Regions from separate parts of the Planococcus sp. TJ-307 genome, predicted to be linked through region 2. Evidence: riboswitches for the same ligand, from Rfam matches in the RefSeq annotation. Region 2 holds a riboswitch; the other holds the start of a gene.
What was found. Region 2 has a riboswitch for preQ1 ahead of queC (7-cyano-7-deazaguanine synthase QueC). Riboswitches for the same ligand answer to the same signal wherever they lie in the genome.
Positions count from the first base shown of each region.

Region 1: another riboswitch for preQ1. It lies ahead of queF (preQ(1) synthase); the one in region 2 lies ahead of queC (7-cyano-7-deazaguanine synthase QueC).

Region 1 covers NZ_JBZDOJ010000004.1:75,038-90,001, forward strand. The annotation lists gene AC4EHK_RS14225 (GNAT family N-acetyltransferase) at 1-346, shown strand, start outside; gene AC4EHK_RS14230 (ABC transporter ATP-binding protein) at 374-2,113, shown strand; gene AC4EHK_RS14235 (MerR family transcriptional regulator) at 2,176-2,937, shown strand; gene AC4EHK_RS14240 (endonuclease/exonuclease/phosphatase family protein) at 3,392-4,231, shown strand; gene AC4EHK_RS14245 (queuosine precursor transporter) at 4,273-4,926, opposite strand; gene queF (preQ(1) synthase) at 4,939-5,433, opposite strand; PreQ1 riboswitch class I at 5,530-5,577, opposite strand; gene AC4EHK_RS14255 (phosphotransferase family protein) at 5,921-6,856, shown strand; gene AC4EHK_RS14260 (TraR/DksA C4-type zinc finger protein) at 6,951-7,478, shown strand; gene AC4EHK_RS14265 (nuclear transport factor 2 family protein) at 7,564-7,926, shown strand; gene AC4EHK_RS14270 (thiol-disulfide oxidoreductase DCC family protein) at 7,983-8,381, shown strand; gene AC4EHK_RS14275 (DUF3238 domain-containing protein) at 8,517-9,710, opposite strand; gene AC4EHK_RS14280 (STAS domain-containing protein) at 9,988-10,848, shown strand; gene AC4EHK_RS14285 (metallophosphoesterase family protein) at 10,900-11,400, opposite strand; gene AC4EHK_RS14290 (hypothetical protein) at 11,553-11,837, shown strand; gene AC4EHK_RS14295 (dihydrofolate reductase family protein) at 11,912-12,442, shown strand; gene AC4EHK_RS14300 (cell wall hydrolase) at 12,692-13,315, shown strand; gene AC4EHK_RS14305 (carbohydrate ABC transporter permease) at 13,418-14,227, opposite strand; gene AC4EHK_RS14310 (carbohydrate ABC transporter permease) at 14,310-14,964, opposite strand, start outside.
Region 2 covers NZ_JBZDOJ010000002.1:928,287-943,250, forward strand. The annotation lists gene dnaE (DNA polymerase III subunit alpha) at 1-1,623, opposite strand, end outside; gene AC4EHK_RS10975 (DHH family phosphoesterase) at 1,641-2,585, opposite strand; gene AC4EHK_RS10980 (YtpI family protein) at 2,679-2,984, shown strand; gene AC4EHK_RS10985 (DRTGG domain-containing protein) at 3,078-4,385, opposite strand; gene AC4EHK_RS10990 (metal-dependent hydrolase) at 4,732-5,412, opposite strand; gene AC4EHK_RS10995 (M24 family metallopeptidase) at 5,637-6,734, shown strand; gene ald (alanine dehydrogenase) at 6,771-7,889, opposite strand; gene AC4EHK_RS11005 (universal stress protein) at 8,145-8,651, shown strand; gene AC4EHK_RS11010 (VOC family protein) at 8,796-9,170, shown strand; gene AC4EHK_RS11015 (NADP-dependent oxidoreductase) at 9,250-10,188, opposite strand; PreQ1 riboswitch class I at 10,342-10,385, shown strand; gene queC (7-cyano-7-deazaguanine synthase QueC) at 10,392-11,057, shown strand; gene queD (6-carboxytetrahydropterin synthase QueD) at 11,054-11,479, shown strand; gene queE (7-carboxy-7-deazaguanine synthase QueE) at 11,476-12,183, shown strand; gene AC4EHK_RS11035 (zinc ribbon domain-containing protein YjdM) at 12,269-12,610, opposite strand; gene AC4EHK_RS11040 (universal stress protein) at 12,708-13,127, opposite strand; gene nhaC (Na+/H+ antiporter NhaC) at 13,271-14,656, opposite strand.

The DNA.
Region 1 (14,964 bases), on a different contig from region 2:
ATTTTTGCGCTATTTGATTTTTGATAAAGAGACAGGGCGTTTTATCGGAACTACGGGATTTCACAGTATTGAATGGGACGTGCCGAAAATGGAAATCGGCTATTGGCTGGATTCCAGAGCGACCGGAAAAGGCTACATGGTGGAGGCGGTTTCGGCGTTGACCGACTTGGCATTTGCGACGCTAAAATGCCATCGCCTGGAAATTCAATGCGATGCAGAAAACCTTAAGAGCCGGGCAATTCCTGAAAAGCTGGGGTTTGTTTTGGAAGGGATCCTGAAAAATGATGAGCGGTCGGTGGATGGCAAGCGTTTGACCGATACGTGCATTTATGCCAAATTCGCTTAGTGCGACGCACAGAACAGGAGCTTTAAGATGAAAAAGAAAACCAATGAAACGGGCTTGAAGCCGTTTGTTTCACTGCTATTATCACTGAAGATCCCGAAGTTGGCGCTGGCGATTGGCCTGCTTGCCAGTCTAGTAACGACTTTGGTTGGGCTGGTAGTCCCACTATTGACGAAAAATCTCGTTGATGGATTTTCTCTCGATGCTTTAAGTGCACCATTAATTGTGGGAATCGTCGCCGCTTTTATTGTCCAAGCCATTATCAACGGCATTTCGATTTATTTGCTGAGCATGGTGGGGCAGCGGGTAGTCGCAGGCTTGAGAGAACGGATGTGGGCGAAGTTGATTCGCCTGCGTGTCAGTTATTTCGACCAGCATTCAAGCGGGGAAACGGTAAGCCGGGTCGTTAACGATACCGGAATTGTCCGTAATTTAATCACGGATCACTTTCCATCGTTCGTCACAGGCATCATTTCGATTGTTGGTGCTGTCATCATTTTGGTCATTTTGGATTGGAAAATGACCCTGGTGATGATGTTGGCGGTGCCGCTGACGATTGCGGTAATGATTCCACTCGGACGCCAGATGGCCAAGATTTCACGGAACTTGCAGGATGAGACTGCCCATTTTACGGGCCATGTCCAGCAGACGCTGGGTGAGATCCGTTTAATGAAATCATCGACAGCAGAAACAACAGAAGAAGCTAGAGGGACACAAGGAATCCACAAATTATTCACGCTTGGCATGAAAGAAGCGAAGATTTATGCGTTGATTGCCCCCTTGATGTACTTGGTAGTCATGGTGGTGATTGTGTCGATTATTGGCTATGGCGGAATTCGTGTGGCAAATGGTGAGATGTCGACAGGTTCACTCGTTGCCTTTCTCCTTTACTTATTTCAGATTATTGTTCCGATGGTGACCTTTGCCCGCTTTTTTACAGAACTTCAAAAAGCCAAAGGTGCTACAGAACGGATCATTGGCATACTCGAATTGCCATTGGAAGAACAGCAGCAAAAGCCAGATATGGATATTGCCGGAAACGCATTGCGGCTGGATGGGGTGAGTTTTGCCTACGATCAAGGGGAACCCGTATTAGTGGATGTATCATTCGAAGCGCAGCCGGGAGAAATGATTGCGTTCGCTGGACCAAGCGGCGGTGGAAAAACCACTGTCTTTGGCTTGGTCGAACGATTTTATGAGCCGCTGTCAGGTCAAATAACAATTGGCAACATTCCAATTGCTGAAATTTCAATTGCGTCCTGGCGCGATCAAATCGGCTATGTCTCACAGGAGAGTGCCATGATGGGCGGCACCATCCGAGAAAACTTAACCTATGGCTTGCCGGATGCTGAAACGATTTCTGCTGAAGAGCTTTGGCGGGTGGCACGTATGGCTTATGCGGAAGATTTTATTCGTGGATTTGCTGACGGGCTAGACACAGAAGTTGGAGAGCGCGGCGTAAAACTATCAGGCGGACAGCGTCAGCGCATCGCCATTGCCCGCGCCTTTTTGCGCGATCCCAAAATTTTAATGATGGATGAAGCGACCGCAAGCCTCGACAGCCAGTCAGAAGGCATTGTTCAGCAGGCATTAAGCCGGTTGATGGAAGGGCGCACGACGTTGGTGATCGCTCATAGGCTATCGACAATCGTCGATGCGGACAAAATTGTCTTTATTGAAAAAGGGCATGTGACCGGAATTGGAACGCACCGGGAATTGATATCTTCGCATTCGCTTTACAGAGAGTTTGCAGAACAGCAATTAACTTGATAAAACCGCTTGACCTTGACGCAACGTCAAGGTGTAAAGTGGGTTTATCAGGAGGTGGAGATGTGGAATACACTGTTCAAAAAATGGGGAACTTGGCTGGCGTCAGCACAAGAACCTTACGTTACTACGATGAAATTGGTTTATTGAAACCGGCGCGGAAAGGTTCATCAGGCTACCGGATTTATGGCCAGCCGGAAGTGGACAAGCTGCAGCAAATCCTGTTTTACCGCGAACTTGGGCTGGAGCTGGAACAAATTAAAGTGATCGTCAACGACCCTAATTTTGATTATACCCAGGCTTTAGAAGCACACCGGGAAAGACTTCTCGCCAAACGGATGCAATTGGACCTCCTGATTACCAATGTGGAAAAAACCATTTCCACAAAAAAAGGAGAGAGCACCATGGCTGATAAAGAAAAGTTCGAGGGCTTTAAACAAAAACTGGTGGATGACAACGAAGGGCAGTATGGCAGTGAAGTACGCAGCCAATATGGGGACGAATTGGTTGACCAGTCCAACGCCAAGATGTTGAAGATGAGTGAAGAGCAATATTTAGAATTCACACGCCTTGAACAACAGGTATTGGATAGTTTGGCAAATGCTATGAAATCAGGCGATCCATCAAGCAGAGAAGCAATGCGGACGGCTGAGTTGCATCGCCAGTGGCTGAGCTTTACGTGGCCATCCTACAGCAAGGAAGCACATCGTGGACTTGCCGAGATGTATGTAGCTGACGAGCGGTTTGCTGCGTATTACGACAAAGCATATCCAGGAGCAGCACAATTTCTGCGGGACGCAATTGTCATTTATACGCAGCAGGAGTAACGATACAGAAAATGCAGACACACCCGAAATGGGAGGTCTGCATTTTTTTGATCGATTTTAAAAGAAGCAGTGCAAAAGGGGCCGAACGTGCATAAAATCTTGTGAACGTTCACAAATTTTCGCAAGCGTGCATAAATTTTGCTGAGCGTGCATAAATTCAATTGAGCGTGCATAAAATTTCCGGAACGTGCAAAAAACCGTATTACACGACCCGTCTTATGCCCGTCGAATCTACGTGTCTGCCTCTGTTTTTCCTAGTGTCCAGCCTCCAGCAGCCAGATTCTCAGGGTCATAAGCCACTCCAGTTGTGCGGCCGTCTCAACTTTGCCATGTTTACAAATTGTTAACAATTGTTTACGCCCTTGTTATGGTATGTTTCTGCGAGCTTGGTATATACTGAAAGCAATTAAAGCAGCTGCCAACGATTCGTTTTAATCGAAAAGGAGAGGTTTGCATGCACGGGAAGAACAAGAAGGCACCGATTGTAAAAGTCATGTCGTTTAATATTGCTCATGGTTTAGGGATGGATGGAATAGTTGATTTGGAAAAGACCGCTGTAGTTATTGAGGATTCCTGTGCTACCATCATCGCCTTGCAGGAGGTTGACCGTTATTTTTCTGACCGTAGTTCGTTTGTCGACCAAGTAGAATGGCTGAGCGAAAGACTTGGCATGTATGCTGCTTACGGAGCCAATATGAATTTTGCGCCTGAAGATTCGGAACGGCCGAATCGCCAATACGGCAATATGATTTTAAGCAAGTATCCGATCAAGTATGTAGAGAATCATTTGTTGACGCAGGTGCATTGTCCGTTTGGCAACAATGAACAGCGTGGAATTTTGGAAACTGTTATTGAAGTCGATGGCATTTACTTGAGTGTCTTCAATACCCACTTAGCATTGAAAGATGAAGAATTGGTTGTCAGTGTAGATGAAATTCTGGACATTACAGGGAAAAGCCATTTTCCGCGAATCATTGCTGGCGATTTTAATGCCTCTTCTTCCAATGTCCATATGCAAAAGCTGAACAAGCATTTCCAGGACGCATTCCTGAAAATGAAAAGAGGCGATGCATACACATATCCATCTCCTTACGTAAACAATGAGACGGCCGAAGTTTTTTGGCCGGCGACGCGAATCGACTATATTTTATCTGACACCGAAGTAGAAGTTGTTCAAGTAGAAGTTATTGAAACATCGGTTTCTGATCATTTGCCGATTGTAGCAGATATGGTCTTGGCTGATGCGAAAGTAAGCGTAAAAGACCGCGTCCAACAACCGCGCGAAAAGGTCTGAATGATTGCACTCATCTTTCCAATAACAGAAAAACGGAGGCTCTACTCGAGAGCTTCCGTTTTTTTGTGTCCATAAGTCTGCTTGTCAGATAATTGCTCGCGTCTGCATAGCCTGACCAACAAATATACAAATGGTGTATCTGCTGCGGCTACCAGCAGTTTAAAGACATACTGGGTTGCAATCATGCCAAGCAATGCACCGGTTGGCATCGTGCCGTAAAAAGCGATGGTAATAAAAATGCTCGTATCGACGAATTGGCTTGTCATCGTTGAAGCGTTATTGCGCAGCCATAAACGCGATTCACCGTGCCGTTGTTTGAGTCTATGAAAAATGGTGACATCCAAGTTCTGGCTGATGAAATAAGAGACAAGGCTGGCTAAGGTTACCCGGAAACCTGCAGAAAAAATGGTTTCAAAAGATTCTTGGTCTGCGAAAAAGGGGGCGGCTGGCAAGTGGATGGCGAAAAAAATAAATGCCAATGCACAAAGTTGTGTGACAAACCCTGCCGTAACGGTTTGCCGTGCGGCTTCTTTGCCGTATACTTCCGCAATCGTATCGGTAATCGGGAATGTAAAAACGTACACAATGACAGCAGCTGGCAAAACGGCCCATTCACTGATGCTGAACAATTTAACGGCTAAAATATTTGATAAGATCAACAAGCCGACAAATGCGCCATTTAGATAAAGTAACATCCGCTCTGCCCCTTATCGGTTGGTAATCGTTTCCGGATTCAAGTCGTGATTCATCATCCGGTACGATGCCATTTCTTCGTATTTGGTTCCTGGTTTGCCGTAGTTGGTGTAAGGGTCAATCGACAAACCGCCACGCGGCGTGAATTTCCCCCATACTTCGATATAGCGGGGATCCATCAATTTGATCAAATCATTCATAATGATGTTGACGACGTCTTCATGAAAATCTCCGTGATTACGGAAGCTGAACAAATAAAGCTTAAGTGATTTGCTTTCGACGAGCTTTTTGTCGGGAATAAAGCTCAGGTAAATGGTCGCAAAATCAGGCTGACCTGTTTGCGGGCAAAGTGATGTGAATTCAGGACAATTAAATTTCACGAAATAGTCGCGGCTGTGCAAATTGTCGATTGGCTCCAAAATCTCCGGATCGTATTCAAATTTATACTTGGTGTTCTGATTGCCGAGCAATGATAAATGATCGAGTGTATCTTCGTTTCTTCCTGCCATAAAAACGGCCTCCTTTAAATGGCCGGCTTGGAAGAGGGCTATAAAAAACGGACAAAAGAAAAAGCCAAATCGCATGTGGATTTGGCTGAGTTTCGACAATCCATAGTTTTTTATAGAGGGTGAAATGCTATGAACCTCTCCCGTTGCCGGGTTATTTGATTTTCCTTAACTATCGTATAAGACTTGCTATTGGTTGTCAATCCGTGAATTTCAGTAACAAGAGCACAAGGAATATGAGAAAGTGAGAGACTGAATCTAATTGTAACGTGGCCGAATTATACCCGGTCAAATCCTTGCTCTGCCGCTATATGGGAAGGTGAATCCTGTGGTGGCAGTTGTCGAGCAATGCCGGCTTTTAGGTAACTGTGCTTTTTCGCGAAAGGAAAACGGTTGTTTTGCGGTTCATTTGCTTCATTTCTATATTATGGAATCCTTATTTTTTCATGGTACACTAAAACTAAAAGATAGGCAGAAAGGAGCGGCAAGGATGGCTGTACACGAATGGAATGGATTGCCCGCGCAATCACTGGAATGGGTAAAAGCGCAGTTTGGAAATACAGCAGAATTAACGAATGTTAAGCCGCTGAAAGGAGGGACTTCCTCTACTTTATTTGAGTTGTATGTAAAGGAGAGTGGCAAGTCCCTCTCATATGTACTGCGGCTTTTTCATAAAGCAGATTGGTTAGAGAAAGAACCGGATTTAGCCAAGCATGAAGCGGATAGCCTTCAGTTTGCAGAGCAGGCTGGCCTTCTTGTCCCTCATTTACTATCATATGACGAAACCGGTGAAAAGAGCGGCATGCCCGCAGTGTTGATGACCAAAATGTCCGGAACTGTCGTACTGCAACCTTCTAACGATGGAACTTGGCTGGAAGGCTTGGCTGCATCGTTAGCCCGTCTTCACCAAACTGAGCCTGCAGATTTCCCATACAACTATTTTTCGTATAACAATGCGTTTTTATTGGAAAAGCCGACATGGTCCAAAGTGCAAAATGATTGGATGCGTGCGTTTTATATTGTAGCCGGCAGCCGTCCCGAAGCTCCTGAATGCTTTATTCACCGCGATTTCCATCCGGCGAATGTGTTATGGGAAGATGGAAAGATCAGTGCCATTGTGGACTGGGTGAATGCTTGCCGCGGTCCCGCAGGAATTGATGTAGGGCATTGCCGTGTCAACCTGGCCCAAATGTACGGAATTTCAGTCGCCAATGATTTTCTGGCTGCGTATGAACGCCATGCCGGCAGCTCATTTACGTATGATCCGTATTGGGATTTGGTATCATTGACGGATATTCTTGATGGTTCACCTGTTGTTTACCCAGGCTGGAAAGTCTTCGGAATGACAGGACTGTCCAACGAGTTGATGCGTCATCGGCTGGATGATTATCTATTAAGCTTATTGGATCGATTTGACGACTTTTAAGCGGCAGGACAGCAACGCCTGACAGATTTCCAGGTTTGATTTCCTTAATAAAGGCAATATAGAAGGTAAGTGAGTTTTTTGAGGAGGAAATTGGATGAAGAACGAACAACTAAAGCAATTGAAAAAACAATTAGAGGATCAGGTGGAATCACTTGAAGTACGTGTTGAACATACAGAAGAGCTCGAGTCGACTGAGCTTTCAAATTACGATAATCATCCTGCAGACAACGCCACCGATCTTTACGATCAGGAACGCGGCATGGCGCTGACTCAGTTTAAACAAGAAGAACTAGAAGATACCAAAATTGCTCTAGCAGCAATTGAAGATGGGACATACGGAACATGTGCTGTATGCGGCAAAGAAATTCCGTTTGAACGATTGGAAGCTCTGCCGACTGCGTTAACTTGCATTGACCATGCAGATCAACAGCTGGATCTGGAAAGCCGCCCACCGGAAGAAGATGTGCTGCGTGCCTCTACATCCCAGCCGGTTGAAAAAGAAGATGGTGCGCTCCGTGATGACCAAGACAGCTTTGAGGACGTTGAGGATTTTGGATCATCAGATACTCCGCAAGACCAGCCAGGAGAAGACCCACAAAAGTTCTTTAAAGACGACAAATAAACCGGAATGCCCTTCCTGCCTTCTGGCAGGGAGGGCTATTTTTGAAAAATCTATTTCCCGGGAAATACAGGGGAGGAGAATAAAGATGGAAGAACTAACCAAAGCAATCTACGCACTCGAGTGCAGTCATTTAAAGCCAGAAGTCCGAACTTCGATGGACAAGTTGTCGGAAGTACTGGACAATGAGTTTTTTGAGTTTGGCAGCTCTGGTGGGATCATTAAACGCTCTGATTATGATGAAAATCATCCACTAACTCTAGATCCAATGGAAATAACGCATTTTGCTTTGCATGAATTGGGCCCGGCGGCTGTCCTGACTACCTATCAGCTTTATAACCATAAGACCGAAAAGCTGACAAACCGCAGTTCTATTTGGAAAAAAAGACCGAACGGATGGAAACTGTTTTTCCATCAAGGAACACTTTCAACTGAAGAGGTGTTTCAATAAAGGCAAAAGAGGCTATTAAGATGAGAGAACCATTTTTTTCAAAGGAGGAAACCGATATGGAACATGCGATCGTTTTATTTGATGGAGATTGTAATTTTTGCGACTCGAGCGTTCAGTTTATCATAAACCATGATCCGGCCGGCTATTATCAATTTGCTTCGTTGCAAAGTGATATTGGTCAGGAACTTTCTGAAAAACATAAGGTACCGGATGATGTCGATAGCCTTGTATTGATAAAGGATGGGCAGGCATATGTGAAATCCGAAGGTGCTTTAATGATTTCGAATCATTTGACTGGTCTGTGGAAATTGGCGTATTACCTGAAACCATTCCCGCGTGCACTCCGTGATGGAGCGTATGATGTTGTAGCCAAAAATCGCTACAAAGTGTTTGGCAAGCTGGACAGCTGCATGCTGCCGCCGCCTCACATTCGCAAACGATTTTTAGACAAGTAAATAAGAAAAGCGGCAGTCTCGTTGCAATGTTAATAGACTGAGGAGCGGAAGATTATCCCGCTTTCCATTAAATAAAGCCCGAATCCGGATCTCCGGTTCGGGCTTTATTTATAGATAGAGAAAAATCAAGTTGAATCAGTAAAAGTTGGAGATTCGCCAATAATGGCTGGCAATAGGGTCTGCCATAAAAGCCAGTCCTTCGCTTTCAGTCTGATGAAGATCCATCCATTCGCCGTCATCGCCAAATTTTAAGTACACTTCATGGTTCGGCGATTGGTCATGAATTCCTATAATGTCATAAGTGCCGTCGCGGTAAAAGGCAGCTGATACATTATAATCAATATCAGGTGAAGTAATAATTGGATTTCCAACGGCATGTTTTAGCGTAATGGAAACTTTGTGGCCGGTTTCTTCAAGTTTCTCGAGCTCGATTCCTTCAGCAGAAGCCACATCTGCTTTGCTGAATTTCTTTCGCCAATTATAGCCGATTGTGGGACCCACATCTTTATCATAAACGAAAGAGGATTCTTCATCTTTCAAGTCCACAGTGAAATTAACTTGTGTCCGGTAATGCAACGATTCGGGATCAAACTTTCTGCCATCGCCTTGGAAATAAGGAAAGGGCGATAAGAGATTCGGGTTTTTCAGCACCAAATCGGGCAAGAAAGTTTGATAGCGGAAATGCCAGAGTGGATATATTTTGGGTTTTTCCTCATCAGATAAGAGAGAGTCTAACGAAGCAATTTTTTTGGTCATCCAAAACTTTTCCATTGCGGCTTTTTCCTGCGAAGAATTCCAATTTAAAGCACCAAATATCTTGGCCATTTTGAATTTTTCTACACTAAAATCTTCTTCAGAACGCGCCACAGGTCGTTTACCGCGAATCCAGAAGGTAAACTCTTGATTCATGGGAACTTGGCGGTCCGTATATTGATTGCCTTTAACTGTATCAATCAGTTGGCCATTTCGATAAATATCGAATTCTGAAATGCCGTCGATCTCTCCCCAAGCCAAAGAAATTCTTCCCTTGGAAACAATGGCGGTCAGTACGATTTCTTCCAAGCGATTGATACTGTCCGTTTTCGGATTTTCCGTACCGGTATGAAGCTTGATTTTATCTGTCCATTTGCCAGAAGCATCCAGCCGTTCGATTGTGTAGGTATACAGCTCACCTTTTTTTAAACCTGTGTCCTTAAGCAAATTCTGAGTGCCGGTATAAATGACCTGTTCATCGCGTTTTACTCGGCAAACATCTTCTGAGTCTGTCCATCTAAAGTAAATCATTGTATCAGATTGTTCCAATACAAGAATATCCAGTTCGTTTGTCATTTTGCCACCTCCAAATACTGTTACTCTTCATATACCCTATTCTAAACAATGACGAACCCTTTGCTTCGTACAATATTTGTTACACAAATTAAATGTGATAATAGTGGATTTCACTGTATAATTAATATAGGAATATAGACGTACTTGGCTCGATTTCTTATATTTGTCTTCAAGTGATACAATTTATTGGCTTCCTAATTTTGAGATTAATATTCAATTACTTCATATAGATATCGTAGAAGTTACTCTAAGAGAGTGGGGACTGAAAGTGGAAAAGATGCAAAAGAAACGAAATTTCAGTAACTTTGACGAAGCAGCCGCATATATACTGCAATTGCTGAGCAAACAAATTGGCATCAATTCAATATTCATTGCTAAAAATGATGGCCATACAAATAACATCATTAAAGTCTACAACTCGAGTAAAGAGCTAGTCGAAGAAGGCAGTTCAATGCCCCTTCCTCAGTCTTTTTGCAGTTTAAGCATCAACCATGGACCTTCTGCATTAGTCATAGAGGATGTTTCGGAAAATGAGTTGACCCGTTCTATGGAGATCACTGCAAATTACGGAAACGGAACATTCGTTGGAGTTCCCGTTTACTACAACGATGGCACAGTTTACGGCACTATTTGCGGATTGGATGATCGATACCACAAGCTTTCTGAAGAGCAGCTTACTACTTTCGAAATGATGTCGACCCTATTGACTTATGTACTGGAGCTGGAAAAGGCAAATGAACAAATTCAGACATTGACTGCACCCATCGTTCCGGTAACTAAAGGTGTAGCAATCGTTCCGGTCATTGGCAATATTACAGCGCCGCGGGCACAAATTATTATTGACCATGTGCTTAAAAAATGCAGTGAAGAATCAATGGATTATTTGATTATTGATGTTTCTGGCGTTTTGCAAATAAACTCTGTCGTTGGGGAATACTTGTTGAAGCTCGTAAATATCCTGAAAGTAATCGGTGTAACACCGGTCATCACTGGAATTCAACCTTTCATGGCGTTAAAAGTTCCCCATTTTGCTTCGGCACTGAAAGATGTGTTGATTGAATCCAATTTGGAATCGGCATTAAAGCAACTTGGGTTTGTGCTAATAAAAGAATGCAAAGAAAAACCAGACCTTCGCTGAGAAGGTCTGGTTTTAACTTGATCCCAAAGGGAAACAATAGGTGATTCTTGATTAACTTTCTTTATCGAAAAAAACATGCTTTAATTCCCAAGAATCGCCAATCTCCAGCAGGCCAAAAGAAAATTGGGCTTGTCTGCGCTTATCAGTAGGAGAACCAGGGTTGAACAAAGTCACCCCATCCACCTCCCGCATCACAGGTGTATGGGAATGGCCGAAAACGATGATGTCGACATCGTCATTAGCGAATGTGTCATAAGCCTGCTGTTCAGTGGGTTTCTGTGGGCTATCGCCGTGCACTACCCCAACTTTTAATTCTCCAAATGTGAAAATCTTTTTGCGGCCGAATTTTTCGAGAATGTCCCATGGGTCAACATTTCCGGTGACGCCATCAATTTCTGCATAGGCTGCCAGCTCATGATAGACATCCATCGTCTGCCAATCGCCTGCATGAACGATAAAATCAGCCTCTCGGCACGCCTCCAGCAATTGCTTCGGCAACTTCTTGGCGCGGAATGGAATATGTGTGTCTGAAACAATAACAATCTTCTTCATCTGAACGCCTCCAGTCAAGTTCTTACTTTTCACTTTACCAAATAAATCCCTTCCCGTCGAAATGATTCCCTTAAAGGATATGGATGATTAAATTTCAGAAAAAGGGGAATTGAAGAAGATGACGAAACATGAAGATAACCGGAGGGATACTAATGAAAAAGAACACATCGAAAAAATTTATGTACATGGGAGCTGCAATGGCAGGCAGCATGCTGCTGTTAACTGCCTATAAAAAAAACCAAGCTAACAAAATCTGGGTTTATGAAGACAATGATATGCGAAATAGTGGGGAAGTGGACCATGAAGAAAGCGTCAATGCCGACACGGACGAAGCGGAAGTTGGGTTGACTCAACTGGACTCTGCTTATCGTTCTGAATGGCAGGCAAATGGATTTCCGCAAACACATAAAGAATTGGCAGAATTAGAAAGCAAATAGCAATGTGGTCTCAGTTATATACTGAGGCCTTTTTTGATGGAATGTCAGTAAACGCTTATAAAGGAGGAAAAATCATGGAAGGTGAACGGAAAATTATTTGTTATATTGCAGCCAGTCTCGACGGCTATATCGCAACAAAAGATGACTCGCTTGAATGGCTCTTCAAAGTCGACGGAGAAGGCGATGCCGGTTATGCTGAATTTTTGGAGACCATCGACACGGTAGTCATGGGACGGAGAACTTATGATTGGGTAATCGAAGCGGAAAGCGGTGAGTACCCATACGAGGGCTTGGCCAGTTATGTTTTTACATCTGAGTCTGGTAAAGAGGATCCGTTTGTAACATTTACAAATCAAGACATTTCGAGCTTTGCGAAAGGTCTCAAGGCACAACCGGGAAAGAACATTTGGGTGATTGGCGGCAGCAACCTGTTGCATGGTTTTATACAAGAAAATCTGATTGACGAATGGATCATCTCCATTGCACCCACATTAATCGGAAAAGGGATCCCGTTGTTCCAAGAAAACGATGTTGAAATCCCTTTAAAACTCAAGTCAGTAAAGTCATATGGACAATTTGCACAATTGCATTACGAAAGAAAATAAACTCGTTTTCACAAAGGCTGCCAAGTATTGCTCGACAGCCTTTTGTAGTGCTTGCAATTCTGTAAGCGAAAATGCCTAATTCCAGTAAAGAAATAGCACAATATTTTTGTTTAAAATCAACAAACTATTACTTTTGGTCATTTCATCATCAAAATTTAAGTAGTCCGAGGGATTGAACCCAAACTATTACAATTATATACTGTTAATAAGAATCTTTTGTTGATTCTTGGAATAGAAGGGAGAGAAAGCATGAAGAAATTAAAAGTATTGGTGTTTACCTTATTCACAGTTCTATTCATAGGTTTTTCTCAGCCCTCTGCAGAAGCACATTCTCCAGACTTGCATGAAGGCGTTTCGGGACAAGATGTAACCGAACTTCAGTCAACGCTTAAAAAATTGGGATACTTCAATACAACACCTACCGGCTACTATGGTTCTATCACGAAAAATGCAGTTATTCAGTTTCAGCGTGATTTTAATGTTTCGGACACAGGCTTTACAGGGCCACTGACGCGTGCGAAACTTACGGAAATCGATATGATGGCACGTGTCGTACACGGAGAAGCACGTGGAGAAAGTTACACAGGACAAGTAGCGGTAGCCGCTGTCATCTTGAACCGCATAGACTCTTCTTCGTTTCCAAACAGTACATACAATGTCATTTTCCAAAGCAATGCGTTTACTGCTATAAACGACGGCCAATACAACTTGAAGCCGAATGCTTCAGCATATCAGGCAGTTAAAGCAGCTGTTAAAGGATCCGACCCATCTCAGGGTGCAACGTATTATTATAACCCAAGCGGTGTTACGGATACATGGATTTTCTCACGCACGACGATTACTAAAATTGGTAAACACGTGTTTGCAAAATAAGTTCGCGCGTCACCCTGACCATTTCAGGGTGATTTTTTTGAGTGGATAGATAGACAGAAAAAAGGACGGCATTGCTCTTTGATGAGCGATGCCGTCCTTTTTTTAGCCTTTAACTGCACCAGCCGTCATGCCTGCAACGAAATAGCGTTGCAGGAAGACGTACGCGATGACCATGGGCGCTGAAGCAATGATGACGCCTGTAAAGAGCATTGGGTAGTTGGTAGAGTATTCGCCTTGGAACTCCAGTAAAGCGAGTGGCAAAGTTTTGTAAGCATTGTCCGTAATAAACAGCAAAGGATACAGCAAATCGTTCCAATGCATCACAAACAGGAAGATTGCGGTAGCCGATAAGGATGGCAGCGATAACGGAATCGCCACCTTGGAGTAAATTTTCCAATTTCCGGCACCATCTATTGTCGAAGCTTCGAACAATTCCCTTGGCAAAGTCTTCATAAATCCGGTCAAGATGAAGACAGCAATGGGCATGGTGGTGGAGATATTGACAAGAATCAATCCAACTAGGCTGTTGGTCAAGTTAAGGTCGAGCATCAGCGAGTAGAGCGGAATCATACTAACCTGTGCTGGCACCATCATGCCAAGCGTGAACAGGATGAAGATGATATTGCCAATCCAATTATTGAGCCGAATTATGCCGTAGGCAATCAGCGAAGCAAAGAATAGTGTTAACGAAACCGAAAACAAGGTGACGATTGTGCTGTTCATAAAATAACCGGCCATGGTCTGTTCTTGGAAGATGGCTGTATAGTTCTCAAACTGAATTCCAGCTTCGGGCAAGCCGAGTGGATTTATAAACGTTTCCTGAATCGTTTTCATAGAAGTCAGAACGACAATCAGTAAAGGAACTAAAATCAGCAATGCATAGATGAGTAGAGAAAACCTTCTGAAGAACAAGCTTTTGCCCTCCTTTCTTAAAGCTTAAGAACATATAATTGTTCGTTTTTAAAAGTTGTATTGCCAAGTAGCCTTCCTAGGCTTAGTAAGAGATTCGGTCAGAACGCAAAGCTTTAAACTGCAGGAAGGTGATGATGGCAATGATCATCATGAAAATAACTGAGATGGCACTCGCATAGCCAAATTGGTAGTTTCTAAAGGCAATATCGAAAATATAAGTGGCGACAATGTCGGTTGAGTTGTTTGGGCCGCCACCTGTCATGGCAAAGACCAGATCGAATGCTTTGAACGACTGGATGGTGGTATAGGCAATAACGATGGTGGCAGAAGGTGCCAGCAATGGCCACGTCACTGTACGGAAGGTCTGCCATTTGTTGGCACCTTCAATTTTAGCCACTTCGTACAGCTCGTCTGGAATCGCTTGCAGGCCGGCTACGAAAATGATGAGCATCTGTCCGGCATGGAACCAGATTTGTGTCACTGCCAGAGAATAGATCGCAATATCAGCATTGCCAAGCCAGTTTTGAGCCAAAAATCCAAGTCCAACCAATTCCAGTGCCTGGTTCAAAATGCCGAGTGACGGATCGTAAATGAACGACCAGATAAAGGCGACTGAAACAGATGACAAAATAGTTGGGAAAAAATAAAGCGCACGCAAAAAGATTGTGGTTTTGTTATTTTTCAGGACAATCAAGGCAAAAGCCAAAGCAACAAGTGTTTGGAAGACCACCACAACA
Region 2 (14,964 bases):
ATACACGAGCCCTCTGATCTGTTCAAGAATTGTTAAATTGCGCAGACCGAGAAAATCCATTTTCAACAAGCCTATCGCTTCCAGTTCCTGCATGGGCCATTGCGTCAAGTATATGCCTTCGTTTCCTTTTTCAATCGGGACATGCTCAACTAACGGGGTTGGACTCAAAATCACACCCGCTGCATGCGTAGAGGCATGGCGCGGCAAGCCTTCCAATTTTAAAGCAGTCTTGAACCAGGATTTGCGCTCTTCCCGCTCTACAATCCAACTGTTCAATGCAGGTGAATCCTTTAAGGCCGAGCGAAGTGTCGTTCCCAGGCGGTTTGGAATCATTTTAGAGATGGCTTCGAGTTCTTCCGCTTCAAAACCAAACACCCGTGCGGTGTCCCGGGCAACAGCCTTGGCGGACAAAGTGCCAAATGTAATAATCTGCGCCGTTCGAACCGTACCGTATTTTTTCGCGACATAGTCTACAACTTCTTGGCGTCTATGGTCAGCAAAATCAATGTCAATATCCGGCAATGTAACTCGTTCTGGATTTAAAAAACGCTCAAAAAGCAAACCATGTTCAAGAGGGTCTACGTCGGTAATCTTCAACGAGTAGGCCACAAGCGAACTGGCCGAAGATCCACGGCCTGGACCTGTCATAATATCCTGGTCTCTGGCGTACTTCATGAAATCCGCAACAATCAGGAAATAATCAATAAAACCCATTGTTGCGATTACCGATAGCTCATAATCCAGTCGATCCTGGTAAGACGTTGAAAAGCCGGGTACCCGCTCTGACAATCCCCTTTTGCACAGCTCGGCAATGTAAGCAGCTTTGTCGGTTTCCTGGGGCAGCGGAAACACCGGGAGCAGTTGGCGATTCATCGGAATTGTTACCTGACAGCTTTTCAGCAGATTGGCTGTGCACTCGAGCCATTCTGGACGGTCTGCGAACCAAGAAGCAAATTCTGTAAGGCTAGGGACGTAAGCACTGAGATGCTCTGGCTTCTGCCTTTGGGGATCATTTAATTTTAAGCCTTGGCCGATTGCAGAAGCTACCTCATAAGCAAAGGCATCATGCTCTGTCAAATAGCGGCTTTCGTGTGTTGCCATAATCGGCAGTGCTATGCTTTTGCAGACTTCAGCAAATGCCGATTCCTGATCTGACAGGATTCCACCCGGCCGTTCAATACTGCCAAACGCTTTTGAACCAAAAAGCTTTTTTATGTATTCAAACACCGGCGTGCGGTCTGTCAACAGCCACTCGATCTTATTCGGAACAACGCAAATCAACCCTTCCCGGTAAGCTTTCAGCCATTGTTCCGGAATGGATTCTTTGTCTCTTGTCGCCAACGCACTCGAGATCTTTAAGAGATTGCTGTAGCCTTTATTCGACTGGGCGTACAATACAACCGGATAAGACTGTTCTTCATACTCGATAAATGCCGAAAGGCCGACTACCCCATGGATGCCGGCACGTTGGCAGGCTTCCCAAAACGGAAGAATGCCATACAGTTTCGTATTAACGATTGCAGCGGAAACGGCTCCTTGTTCCTTCAAATACGGGAAAAGTTGGTCAAGGCGCACCGTACTTTTCAGCAAATCAGCCGATGTGCTTATATGCGGATAAACCATTGACACACTCCTCCTCTTTATTTTGCGGCAGCACAGATTTCAGCAAGACGCTGAATTACCCGGTCCGCCTCTTCCCAAGAATAAGCCGTTGCGCCGGAAGCCATTGGATGGCCACCGCCACCAAACTCTTTTGCTAAGGTATTGATGACTGGACCTTTAGAACGCAAACGCACCCGAATTTCAGTATCTTCTTCAATTAAAATAACCCAAGCTTTCATGCCTTTGACATTGCCAAGTGAACCGACCAGCAAAGAAGTATCCGTTGCTGTAACATCAAATTCTTTTAGGATATCTTTGGTGATTTTGACATGAGCCGCTCCATTTTCATCCATTTTAAAATTTTGGTACATATAGCCTTGCAAATGCAATAATTTGCGATCCATCTCGTACATGCCGTTGTGCAAGGCATTGCGGTCAAAATCGTATTTGATCAGTTCACCTGCGATTGCAAAAGTTTTTTGTGTGGTGCTTGGAAAAAGAAAGCGGCCGGTGTCTCCGATAATTCCTGCATACAGCAAACGTGCTCCTTTTGAAGATAAGGTCCAACCTTCGTGTTCGCGTCCATAAGCGAATAACTCATAGACCAGTTCAGATGCTGAGCTGGCAGTTGTGTCAACGGAGATAATATCGCCGTAGGCATCATCATTCGGATGATGATCAATTTTAATGAGCTTAGCGCCCATTTTGTAGCGCTGATCATCCACGCGCTCTGTATTGGCGGTATCGGTCACGATAACCAATGCTCCTTCAAAATCCTGATCTTCTACCTGATCAGGAAAATCCAGAAAGTCCATCGTATAGTCGTGTGTGCCTGCAGCCAAAATACGTTTGTCTGGAAAATTTTGTTCCAATAAGTATTTCAATCCAAGCTGCGACCCGTATGCATCCGGATCCGGACGCACGTGGCGATGAATAATAATGGTGCTGTATTGCTTAATTGTGTCGATGATTTGACTGTTCATTTCCGAGTTCCTCCATTTTATAAGGAAATCCATTCGCAATTTTGCTCAGTTCTCAGTACAATGATAATGAGTTTTGGAATTCAGGAGGTCCCTATGTTAATATTCGTTGTTTTAATCATTGTATCATTTGTTATTTATTTTTATAACAAAACAAAGCAATTCCGTACACGCACTGTTTTGCCCATTCGAAAAAAATGGTATGCTGCTCGTGCATCAATGGCGTTGGGAAGCTTTTTGGCCCTTTTCGGCATCAACCAGCTGTTCGTATTTCAAAGTGCGATCACGTACATTGTTTCAGCCGTTTTCATCGTACTTGGAGTGGCTCTCGTTTATTACAATTACAAAGCGTCCCGGCATTATCAGACATTTCTTGAAGAAGAAGCAGATTTAAACCCGTAAGCCACTTATCCAGGATAGAATATTTTAGGCAGCAGAAACACTCAGTCATGAGTGATTCTGCTGCCTTTTTTACTGTTGGAGAGGAATCTCAGTTTATCGATCCAGTAACTGGAATGTTAACATAGCCTTGCCCACGATTTCGTGATCAAGAGACACATCAACTTCAACTTTTGCAGACTTCCGGCTGATGTCCAAAATATTCGGATGGACAAACACTACGGCATCCAGCTGAACCGGTTTTAAGAAGTAGATTGAAATGTTTTCCAGTACACTATCTTTTCGATTTTTTGTTTTTAGAGCCGCTCCTGCAGCTTCCGTGAGAATCATTGTATACGCGCCGTGAGAAATTGAACCATAGGCATTGGTCATTTGTGGTGTGACTCGAAATTCCAATACTAGTTTATCATTGGACTGTTGATGCAGCTGGCTTTTGATGATGTCGTCGATGGTTTCACCCTGCTGCGGCTGACGTTGAGCAGTTTGGATTGCTTTCAATACATCCTGTCTGCTGATGACGCCTTTCAACTTGCCATGATCATCTGCAACTGGCATCAAATCAATGCCTTCCCAAATCATACGATGTCCTGCCGCGGCGACGCTAGTTTGCATAGAGACCGTGATGGGATCTTTGGTCATCACTTTTTCGACGATCTCAGTAGGCGGATGCCCAATCACGTCACGAGAAGTAATGATGCCGACCAATTTATTCGACTGATCGACCACCGGAAAACCGCCGTGTGTCGTTTCTTCATTCAATTCATGATATCTTCTGATTGGTTCTTTTACTTTTAAATACGCTGTCACTTCAAGTGGGATCAAAATATCTTCTATTAGAAGAATTTCTTTTTTGATTAATTGGTCGTAAATGGCCCGATTAATCATCGTTGCCACGGTAAAAGTATCGTAGCTAGTTGAAATAACCGGCAGTTCAAACTCATCTGCCAGCTTCTTCACTCCTTCGGATGCTTCAAATCCCCCTGTTACCAACACGGCTGCACCTGCACGAAGCGCATATTCATGTGCTTTGTAGCGATTGCCGACAATCAGCAAATTGCCTGCTTCTGTATAGCGCATCATGTCTTCAAGCTGCATCGCGCCAATCACGAATTTGTTTAAAGATTTATGCAATCCAGCTCTTCCCCCGAGCACTTGCCCGTCAACGATGTTGACGATTTCTGCATAGGTCAGCCGCTCAATATTTTCTTTCTTTTTGCGTTCAATCCGAATGGTTCCGACACGTTCAATGGTCGACACCAACCGTTTCGTTTCCGCTTCTTTGATAGCCCGGTAAGCAGTCCCTTCACTCACCTGAAGCTCTTTGGCAATGCGCCGCACCGAAATTTTTTCGCCGACGGCCAAGGTCTCTATATAATCCAATATCTGTTCATGTTTAGTCGCCATGATTTCACCCATTCTTTCTGCGTTCATGTACCTAATAGTGTAGCATAATTCAATGAAATGTGGAGGTGGCCGCTCAGTTCCGACAGGCATAAGGCGATCCAGCAGAGTGGTGCTCTATGCCACACTGCTGGATTGACTTATGTCCCGAGGAATTGGCCACCGCAACTGGACAATTAGAAAAGTGGAGGTGGCCTGATGGAAGGTAACCTATGAGCGCGACTTCCTGTCGCAAAGGTTACCATATTCACTTCCTGTGGACCTCCTGTGCATTTGGCAATCGAGTGAAACAGTTGGATAGAAAACAAAAACACCCAAAAAGCCAAGGCTCTCTGGGTGTTGTCCGTAATTATAATTCAATGCCGCCGCCTGGCTGCAGGATGTTGACTTCTGCATTTTTGACCAAGGACTTGAAGTGTTCGGGATCCTGTTTGATGGGTGGGAAAGTATCATAGTGTACGGGAACTACAACTTTAGGGTTTAACAGCTCAACTGCGTAAGCTGCATCTTCCGGCCCCATTGTGAAAAAGTCACCGATTGGCACGAAGGCTACATCAATGTCGTTAAGTTTGCCGAGAATTTCCATATCGCCAAACACTTCGGTATCTCCGGCATGATAAATTGTTTTGCCTTCTGCTTTAAAGAGAATCCCGGCTGGCATGCCGCCATAAATTGCTTCGCCATCTTCGGTTGTATATGAAGAACTATGGAATGCTTTTGTAAATTTTACTGTACCAAAATCAAATTCATGTGCACCGCCTAAGTTCATGCCAACTGCATTGACTCCTTGGCTTCCTAAGTAGTTAGCCAGTTCGACTGGTGCAACTACTTGTGCGTTATTGCTTTTTGCCAGTTCAATCGTATCCCCCACATGATCGTTGTGGGCATGCGTCAAAAGAATGGCATTTGGCTTTTCATCGGCCACTTTCAAATCCGTCAATTCGTTTCCGTTAATGAATGGATCAATTAGGATCGTGAAGTCGCCTGTTTTAATTTTTACAACTGAATGTCCGTGATATGAAATGTGCATACTATCCCTCCAATGAGTTTGTTATTGATTGTTGGAAATGTAAAAATGTTCATTTGTAATGATACCGATTTTATTATGGATATTCCACAATCTTGCTCTGTTTCCGACATGCAGGAACACGGCAGGATTTCATGAAATACTTGCAAATGGCAGCTAGTAGTTTGATTCGCAGCTGATTTATCCCCTGATTTTTGATATGCTACACATGTAGAGGAGGAGTACATATGACCAAAATCAAGCAATTACAAAATTATTTAAAAGAACAGTCAATTGACGTTGCGTTTATTACCGATCCCTTTAACGTCTTTTATGTCAGCGGCTTCCAAAGCAACCCACACGAACGCCTATTGGGGGTGATGGTATTCGCTGAAGCAGAACCTTTCCTGATTTGTCCGAAGATGGAAATGCCGGATGCAAAAAACGCCGGATGGACCGGCGAAATTGTAGGCCACGAAGACACGCAAAATTCGATGGAAATTTTATACAACACCGCGCAATCTCGTGGAATCGAGTTGAAAACCATGGCCATAGAAAAAAACCATATGACAGTTGACCGCTATGATGCCATCCTTTCGTTTTTTGGTTCACTCGAAATTATGAAGCTGGACGATCAGTTGAATGCCATGCGCGTCATCAAAGACGAAACAGAACTTCAGATTTTGCGTGAAGCAGCTGCACTGGCCGATTATGCCATCGAAGTCGCTGCTAAAACAATTAAAGAAGGCATCACTGAAATTGAAGTGATGACAGAAATTGAATTGTCATTAAAAAAACGCGGAGTGACTCATATGTCGTTCGATACGACCGTGTTGACAGGCGACAAAGCCGCTTCGCCTCACGGAAAAACCGGCGACCGAAAACTGCAAAATGGTGACTTGGTGCTGTTCGATCTTGGGGTTGTCCACAAAGGCTATTGCTCAGATATCACCCGCACATTGGCGCTCGGTGAACCTGGTGAAGAACAAAAAGCCGTTTATGATATCGTTCTGCAGGCTGAACTGGCTGCACTGAAAGCGGTCAAACCGGGTGTCACGGCAGCTGAGCTGGACCAGATTTCCCGCAAAGTCATTACAGATGCAGGATATGGTGAGTATTTCACACACCGCCTCGGCCATGGCCTTGGCATATCCGTTCACGAATTCCCTTCTATTCACGGAGCCAATCCAATGAAAATGGATAAAGGAATGGTCTTTACACTGGAACCCGGCATTTATGTTCCCGGCAAAGTTGGTGTCCGCATCGAAGATGATGTGGTCGTTACAGAAGACGGCTACGAAGTCTTGACAAAATTTCCAAAGGAACTTCAAATCATTACAAACTAACATCAAAAACGGCGCCGGAATCTTTCCGGCGCCGTTTTATTCCCCTAAAACATCTTCGACTGATTTGTACTCCAGTCCTTGGTCTAAAGCTACAGCCTCATATGTTACATAGCCAGCCAGCGTATTGATGCCTTTTTTTAAGGCATCATTGTCACGTACCGCCTGGACCAACCCTTTATTGGCAATTTGAACTGCATATGGCACCGTGACATTCGTTAAGCCAATCGTAGAAGTTCTTGGAACGGCTCCTGGCATATTTGCTACTGCATAGTGGACAACTCCGTGCTTTACATATGTCGGTGCATCATGAGTCGTGACACGGTCGCTGGTCTCAAAAATCCCGCCTTGGTCAATAGCAATATCTACTACAACGGATCCAGGCTTCATGGACTTGATCATGTCTACCGTCACCAGTTTGGGTGCCTTTGCTCCAGGAATTAGCACCGCACCAATAACAAGATCTGCTTTTTTTACAGATTCGGCAATATTCAATGGATTGGATATCAATGTTTGGACATCCTGGCCAAACTGATCGTCCAGTTGGCGCAGGCGGTCCGGATTTAAATCCAGTATCGTAACATTTGCACCCATTCCAACTGCTATTTTGGCAGCATTGGTCCCCGCAACTCCCGCACCAATCACACACACTTTGCCGCGCCCAACACCCGGAATTCCGCCAAGCAAAATTCCTGCACCGCCGTGTATCTTTTCAAGAAATTGAGCTCCGATCTGCGTAGACATCCGGCCTGCTACTTCGCTCATCGGCGTCAGCAAAGGCAGGGAACCGTTCGGCAACTGAACGGTCTCATAAGCAATGCCGGTCACTTTTGCACGCAGCAGCGCTTGCGTCAATTGTTTTTCTGGAGCCAAATGCAAATAAGTGAATAAGATCAGCCCTTCACGAAAATAGCGGTATTCTTCCGGTTCCGGTTCTTTTACTTTCATGACCATTTCCTGCGCCCATGCCTCTTCGGCCGTGGCAGCGATTTTTGCTCCAGCAACTCGGTAATGTTCGTCAGTAAATCCTGAACCAAGTCCAGCTCCCGCCTGAATATATACGGTGTGATTATACTGTTTTAAATGGACTACACCCGCCGGAGTCATCGCAATTCGGTTTTCATTGTTTTTTACTTCTGTCGGTACGCCAATTCGCATCTCGAAACCCTCCATTTTATCGTTAGTAGGATCCGTTAATTATCTATAAGAATTTTCTGAAATCACTTATATTTTAGCAGAAATTAAAGATTTCTGCTCCAAATTGCTACTTTTATACTTGTAAACACTCTATATACAGGGGGCAATAGTCGCCATTAATTAGACAAAAAATTCACTAAATTAAGTTCAATTTAGCAGGAACCTTAAAACTTATAGCGAATTGTTTATAGTGAGAGACAAAAGGAGGAATTTAGGATGACATTAAAGTACAGTCAAATTCTAGTTGCAGTCGACGGTTCCAAAGAAGCAGAATGGGCATTTAAAAAGTCAGTTGGCATCGCCAAGCGGAACCACGCTACATTAAATTTGGTGAACGTCATCGATACCCGGTCATTCGCAGCCATCGAAGCGTACGATCGATCAATTGCTGACCGCGCTCAAAAATTTGCGGAAGATTTATTGGACGACTACAAAAAAGAAGCTTTAGCTGCCGGTGTTGAAAAAGTGAACATCGTAGTCGATTACGGTTCTCCGAAAACCATGATTTCGCGTGACTTGGCTCAAAAAGTAGAAGCTGACCTTATTATTTGCGGTGCAACCGGATTAAATGCTGTAGAACGCTTCTTAATCGGCAGTGTCTCTGAACACATTGTCCGTTCGGCAAAATGCGATGTTTTGGTTGTACGTACAGAAGAAGCTCAGGACGATGCACCGGATGAATATTATTCTGAAGACAAATCTGGCAAGCCTGAAAACTTTTAAACTGATAAATAAAATGGGTTTGGCATCATAAGCTACAAACAATCTCACTCACACCGAAAGACCATCAGGGCTCTTGCTTGATGGTCTTTTGGGACTTGATTTCGATTAAGCACTAATTCAAATATTACAAAGGAGCTGAAGATCATGATCAGCAAAGTTGGGCAAGTTATGCTGTATGTCAACGACCAAGACGAAGCCTTAAATTTTTGGACAAAAAAACTAGGATTTTCTATAGTGGCTGAAGAAAATACCCACGGAATGAGATGGATTGAAATTGCACCGTCAGAAGGTGCCGAAACAAATATTATTCTACATAACAAAGAAGCCGTTGCCAGGATGTCGCCTGGAGTAAATCTAGACACTCCCTCCTTAATGTTTTTCACTGAAAATGCTGAAGAGCTGCACCAAAAGTTTTCAGATCAAAGCATCACCGTTGGAGATATAGTGGACATGCCATCAGGCAAAGTGTTTAATTTTGCCGACAGTGAAAACAATTACTTTGCCGTCATGGAAAAATAAATTCAAGTAGTGTTTAAAAGCCAATTTTGAAAGAAGAGGTTTTGGAATGAGTACATTCCAAAACCTCTTCTTTGCTCGATTAAGATTTAATTTTAATGACAATTTTTCCGCGGGCATGATGAGATTCACTTAGTTCATGCGCATCTTTCAATCCCTGCTCCGTAAAATCAAAAACATGGCCAATTGTCGGTTTCAGTTCTCCCGAAACGTATAAGTTTGCCAGCTTTTGCAATTGTTCACCGCTCGGTTCCAACCAAAAATTACTGGCTTTCACACCGTATTCTTCAGCTTTTTCAGCAGAAGGCTGTCCGGCAATTGAAATCAGTTTCCCGCCTTTTTTCAGCACTTTAAAACTTTTGTCTAAAACATCTCCACCCATCGTATCCAGTACCGCATCGAAATCTTCCAGCAGTTCGCTGAAGTCTTCTTCACTGTAATTGATTACCCGGTTTGCTCCAAGCGACTTGACCAACTCATCATTTTTGTCGCTTGCTGTTGTTGCTACGTAAGCACCAATGCTATTGGCAATTTGGATGGCCATGCTGCCGACTCCGCCTGCTCCTGCATGAATCAGCACTTTGTCCCCTTTTTTTACTTCTGCAAAGCCTACAAGGCATTGGTAGGCAGTCAATCCAGTCAACGGAATAGCTGCTCCTTCTTCAAAGCTCATGCTTTCTGGCATATGTGCCAAAAGCTCCATTTCAACCGGAACAAACTCTGCATATGTTCCCTGGCGTGTGGTGGCAGGTCTAGCGAATACCCGATCTCCCACACTGTAATGCTTAACGTTTTTGCCAACCTCAGCAATTACCCCTGCTGCGTCCCAACCTAAAATAATCGGAAATTCCCATGGCAGCATTTCCTGCAAATATCCTTCACGCAATTTCCAGTCAATCGGATTGATGGACGTGGCATGGATTTCCACAAGTACTTGGTTTTCATTGATAGCCGGTTTCTCCAGCTCTCTTTCTTTCAGTTGTTCCTTGCCTCCGTAATTGTCGATGACGATTGCTTTCATGTCACATCTCCCCTTCCAATATGTTCAACGAGATTCTTTACAAAATCAGTATACCTTACTAAAAGCAGAAGAGCGCTTTGCAGCACTTGTGCTTTCGGATAGTTCGATTCCAAAGCTGATTGACGCACATTATGGTATTATTAATGCTGTTCGCTTAAAGAGGTTCGCAAACTCCCTCTCTAAAAAACTAAGGAGTGTTTTAGATGAAAAATGAAAAAGCGGTCGTCGTTTTCAGCGGCGGCCAAGACAGCACCACTTGCCTGTTTTGGGCTATGAAAAATTTTAAAGAAGTTGCAACGGTCACATTTGATTACGGCCAGCGCCATTCAGCCGAAATCGAATGTGCCCGAAAAATCGCTGAAGAACTTGGCGTCTCGTTCAAAGTGCTGGATATGACTTTGATCAATCAACTGTCTGCGAATGCGCTGACACGGGACGACATTGAAGTGACCGCCGAGGAAGGCGAATTGCCTTCCACTTTCGTACCGGGCAGAAACTTGCTGTTCTTATCTTTTGCAGCAGTTTATGCAGATGCGATCGGTTCCCGGCATTTGATCACCGGCGTCAGCCAAACCGATTTCAGCGGCTACCCAGACTGCCGTGACACTTTTATCCGTTCCTTAAACGTTACATTGAATTTGGCAATGGACAAGCAGTTTATCATCCATACCCCGTTAATGTGGCTGGATAAAGCCGATGTGTGGGAACTTTCCGATACGCTGGATGCTCTTGATTTTGTCCAAGAAAAAACTTTGACTTGCTACAACGGCATTCCGAGCACTGGGTGCGGCGAATGTCCATCCTGCATATTGCGCAACGAAGGCCTTGCCCGCTACCAGGCGAAAAAATCGGCAGGTGCTGTCGAATGATGCAGCAATTTTACCCAACCACTGCACACGACTTTCAATTCGAACTCAACAAAGACCTGCATTTTTCTGCCGCGCATTTTATTCCAAGTGAAGATGCAGGAAAATGCCAAGTCATGCATGGCCATACGTATCACCTCAACATTACCATTGCTGGCAATGAGCTTGATGCGACTGGCTTTTTGATTGATTTTAAATTAGTGAAACAACTGATTCACAAAAAATACGACCACAGCGTCTTGAACGACCATCCGGAATTTACGAACAAATTTCCAACCACTGAACTTCTTGCTCAGCAGGTGTGGCAATCGATTCAACAAGTATTGAAGACAAAAAGCAACCAGCCGAATTGCCTGCAAGTGATTGTTCGCGAAACGCCAACGAGCTATGTGGTGTTCCGTCCGCGCAAGGAGGAACTGTTATGAAAATCCCTGTCATGGAAATCTTCGGTCCAACGATACAAGGCGAAGGCATGGTCATGGGACAAAAAACCATGTTTGTGCGAACCGCCGGATGCGACTATTCCTGTTCCTGGTGTGATTCAAAATTCACATGGGACGGTACGGGAACCAGTGTTTCCAAACAGCCTGCTGAGATTGTCGAAGAGCTTATCCAAACCGGAGGCGCAGCATTTTCACACGTCACTATTTCAGGTGGCAATCCCGCTCTTCATAAAGGCATTGGTGAATTGGTCGAGCTGTGCCATCAACAAGGTTGGAAAGTGGCCGTTGAAACCCAAGGGTCAATTTGGCAAGACTGGCTGACTAACATCGACGACATCACCTTGTCGCCAAAGCCGCCCAGCTCTGGAATGAAGACGGATTTTGTGAAACTCGATTTGTTTATGGAAAAGCTGCAGCATGCCAACGTCAGTTTGAAGGTTGTGGTGTTTGACCAGCACGATTTTGCCTATGCAGAAGAGCTTCATCAGCGGTATCCAGCGGTTCCATTTTTCTTGCAGACCGGCAACGAAGATACAGTTACAACGGATGATGCCCAGCTGGTTTCCGACTTGCTGCATCGTTATGAGCAATTAATCGATTACCACGTTCGTTCACCTATCATGAATGACGCCAAAGTATTGCCGCAATTGCATACCTTGGTGTGGGGAAATAAACGCGGCGTTTAATCCTTTTGCGGTTCACTCTCTATATCCTAAAAATATAAAGCCCCTGCCTAAACTTTTTATTAAGTTTGGGCAGGGGCTTTTCATTTTATGCTTTTTTGACAAATTCCGATTTCAATTTCATAGCGCCAAAGCCATCTATTTTGCAGTCGATGTCGTGGTCGCCTTCGACCAGCCGGATGCTTTTTACTTTCGTACCAATTTTCAAAGTCGATGAACTGCCTTTGACTTTCAGGTCTTTGATGACGGTAACAGCGTCTCCATCTTGCAATGGCGTGCCGTTTGCATCTTTCACAATCTTTTCTTGTTCTGAGCTGTCAGCTTCTGCAAGCGGACTCCATTCATGTGCGCATTCAGGGCATACCAGCAAACTGCCGTCTTCGTAAATATATTCAGAATTGCATTTAGGGCAATTAGGTAAAGTTTTCATTTGTTGTTTTCCTCCAAGCGGCCTTTCGACGGCATATATGCAAATAAGACCAATCTTTTTTATTAGTATACCAGACTCCGTTATAAAGAAGTCCACGTTATTTTACGATCAGTACAGGGCAATTCACTCCATTCACGACTTTGCGGCTAACGCTGCCCAACACCATTTCGGATAACGCATTTAATCCTCTGCTGCCAATGACAACCAGGTCAAAATTTCTTTCGTTTGCCAGTTCAATAATCGCCGGTGCCGGTCGGCCATGCAAAATTTCAGTTTTGTAATAGATTTTTTCGCGTTCAAAGGCCTCTCGGATAGGCTGGGTTTTTTTCTTGCGCGACAGTTCAAATTCTATCGGGCCGCCATCATGAACTTCTTCATTGCTGTCTTCATTAAAATCCGAAACGTAGACAATCGTTACTTCAGCTCCTTTGACCAACGAGGCCAATTGCGCAGCTTGCGTGCCAGCTCGTATCGAAGTTTCCGAACCGTCTGCAGCCAATAAAATTGATTTGTACATAATATCTACTCCTCGACTGTTTTTTTCCAAGTCGCAGCAGGATAAGAGTCTATATGCAATACTATTCGACTCATCCGATCGATTTCCTCCATTCCTTCAAAAAAGCAGGTGATTAACTGCATCACCTGCTTCTCCCAGCATTTTTATTTTGCTTCTTTATACGTCAAGGTCTTTCCAGTAAAGCCGAACAAGACAGTCAATAATGGCGATAACAGGCAGAAGAATGCGAATGGCAAGTAATCGAGCGTTGAAACGCCGATGACGCCCGTAATAAAGATGCCGCAAACACTCCATGGGACAAGCGGGTTGACCACAGTTCCTGCGTCTTCCATCACACGGCTCAAGTTTTTGCCGGCAAGCCCCACTTTATCGTATGGTTCTTTAAAAGCTTGTCCTGTCAGCAGAATTGACAGATATTGCTCCCCTATCAAGATGTTGATGCCGATCGCCGTTAATGCAGAAGCGGCAATGACAGAAGAGACTTTCTTCAGCAGGCTTTCCACTTTTGCCAGCAGGCATTGCACAATTCCTAACGTGAACAGCAATCCGCCCATGCTAAGCGCAAGCAGCACCAAAGCAACCGTGAACATCATGCTCTCCATTCCCCCACGCGACAGCAAAGAATCGATTTCCTCTATCCCCGTCGAGGAGACATAGCCGCTGAACAAGACTGAAAATAGCTCAGAAGCTGTTGAACTTTGATGCAAAAATGAAATGAGTATTGCAGTCACTGAACTTACTGCCAGCGTAACCAAAGCCGGCATTCTCCTAATCGTCAGCAGAATGAGCACAACCAGCGGAATGAGCGTATACCAATGGATCATTCCCGTGGCTAACAACCCCTCTTTAAAAGCTGCAACATCTTGAATGCTTGTACCAGCTGACTCTGGAGAAAGCAGCGCGAACAAAATCAAGGTTATCCCAAATGCAGGAATCGTTGTCCATCCCATGTTGCGGATATGTTCAAAAAGATCCACACCGACAATGGTAGAAGACAAGTTTGTGGTGTCCGACAATGGCGACATTTTATCGCCAAAAAATGCTCCCGACACAATCGCTCCGGCCGTTATAGCCAAAGACAGGTCCATTGCGGTCGCCATGCCGATAAAAGCAACGCCGATGGTCGCAACAGTCGTTAGGGAACTGCCAATTGATAAACCAATTAATGATGTCACGATAAAAACAATGGCGTAGAAAAAGGTCATGGAAATGAGCGTAAATCCTGTGTAAATAAGTGTCGGAATGGTCCCGCTGATCATCCAACTGCTGATGAGTATGCCGATGAAGAAAAACAGGAAGACAGCACTCATGCCCGCACCTGCTCCTTCCACCAGCCCCTTTTCCATCTTCCGGTAAGAGACTTTTTTTATGGCTCCGTAAACGAACAAGAGCAAAATCGAAAACAAGATAGGAATATGCGGAACCGATTCAAAGCTGATGATGCTGACACTGATTACCAGAAAAATAAGAGCAGTTAAAATTAGGGCTTCCAGGAATCTGGGTGTGATGACTGACTTAATATTGTGCATAGCAAACTCTCCTTTTCTCTATAAAAAAAGAGAAAACCTCCTGTCCCCATAAAGGGACGAAGGTTTTCTCCGCGTTACCACCCAATTTAATGCTTTGTCTATACAAAGCATTCACTCTTTTTCGAAACGATCAAAGCTGATGGCGTATTTCATCCAATTTGCTGCCTGAATTCACACCTGCCATCCAGTCTCTTGCTGCTGCGCACAAATTGGTTACTAAACCATCGATCGAGATATTTATTAAATAAATGGACAAACTATATTTGTTTCTTTAGTTCAAGATCTAACTCTTTTTAAAAGTATATTGA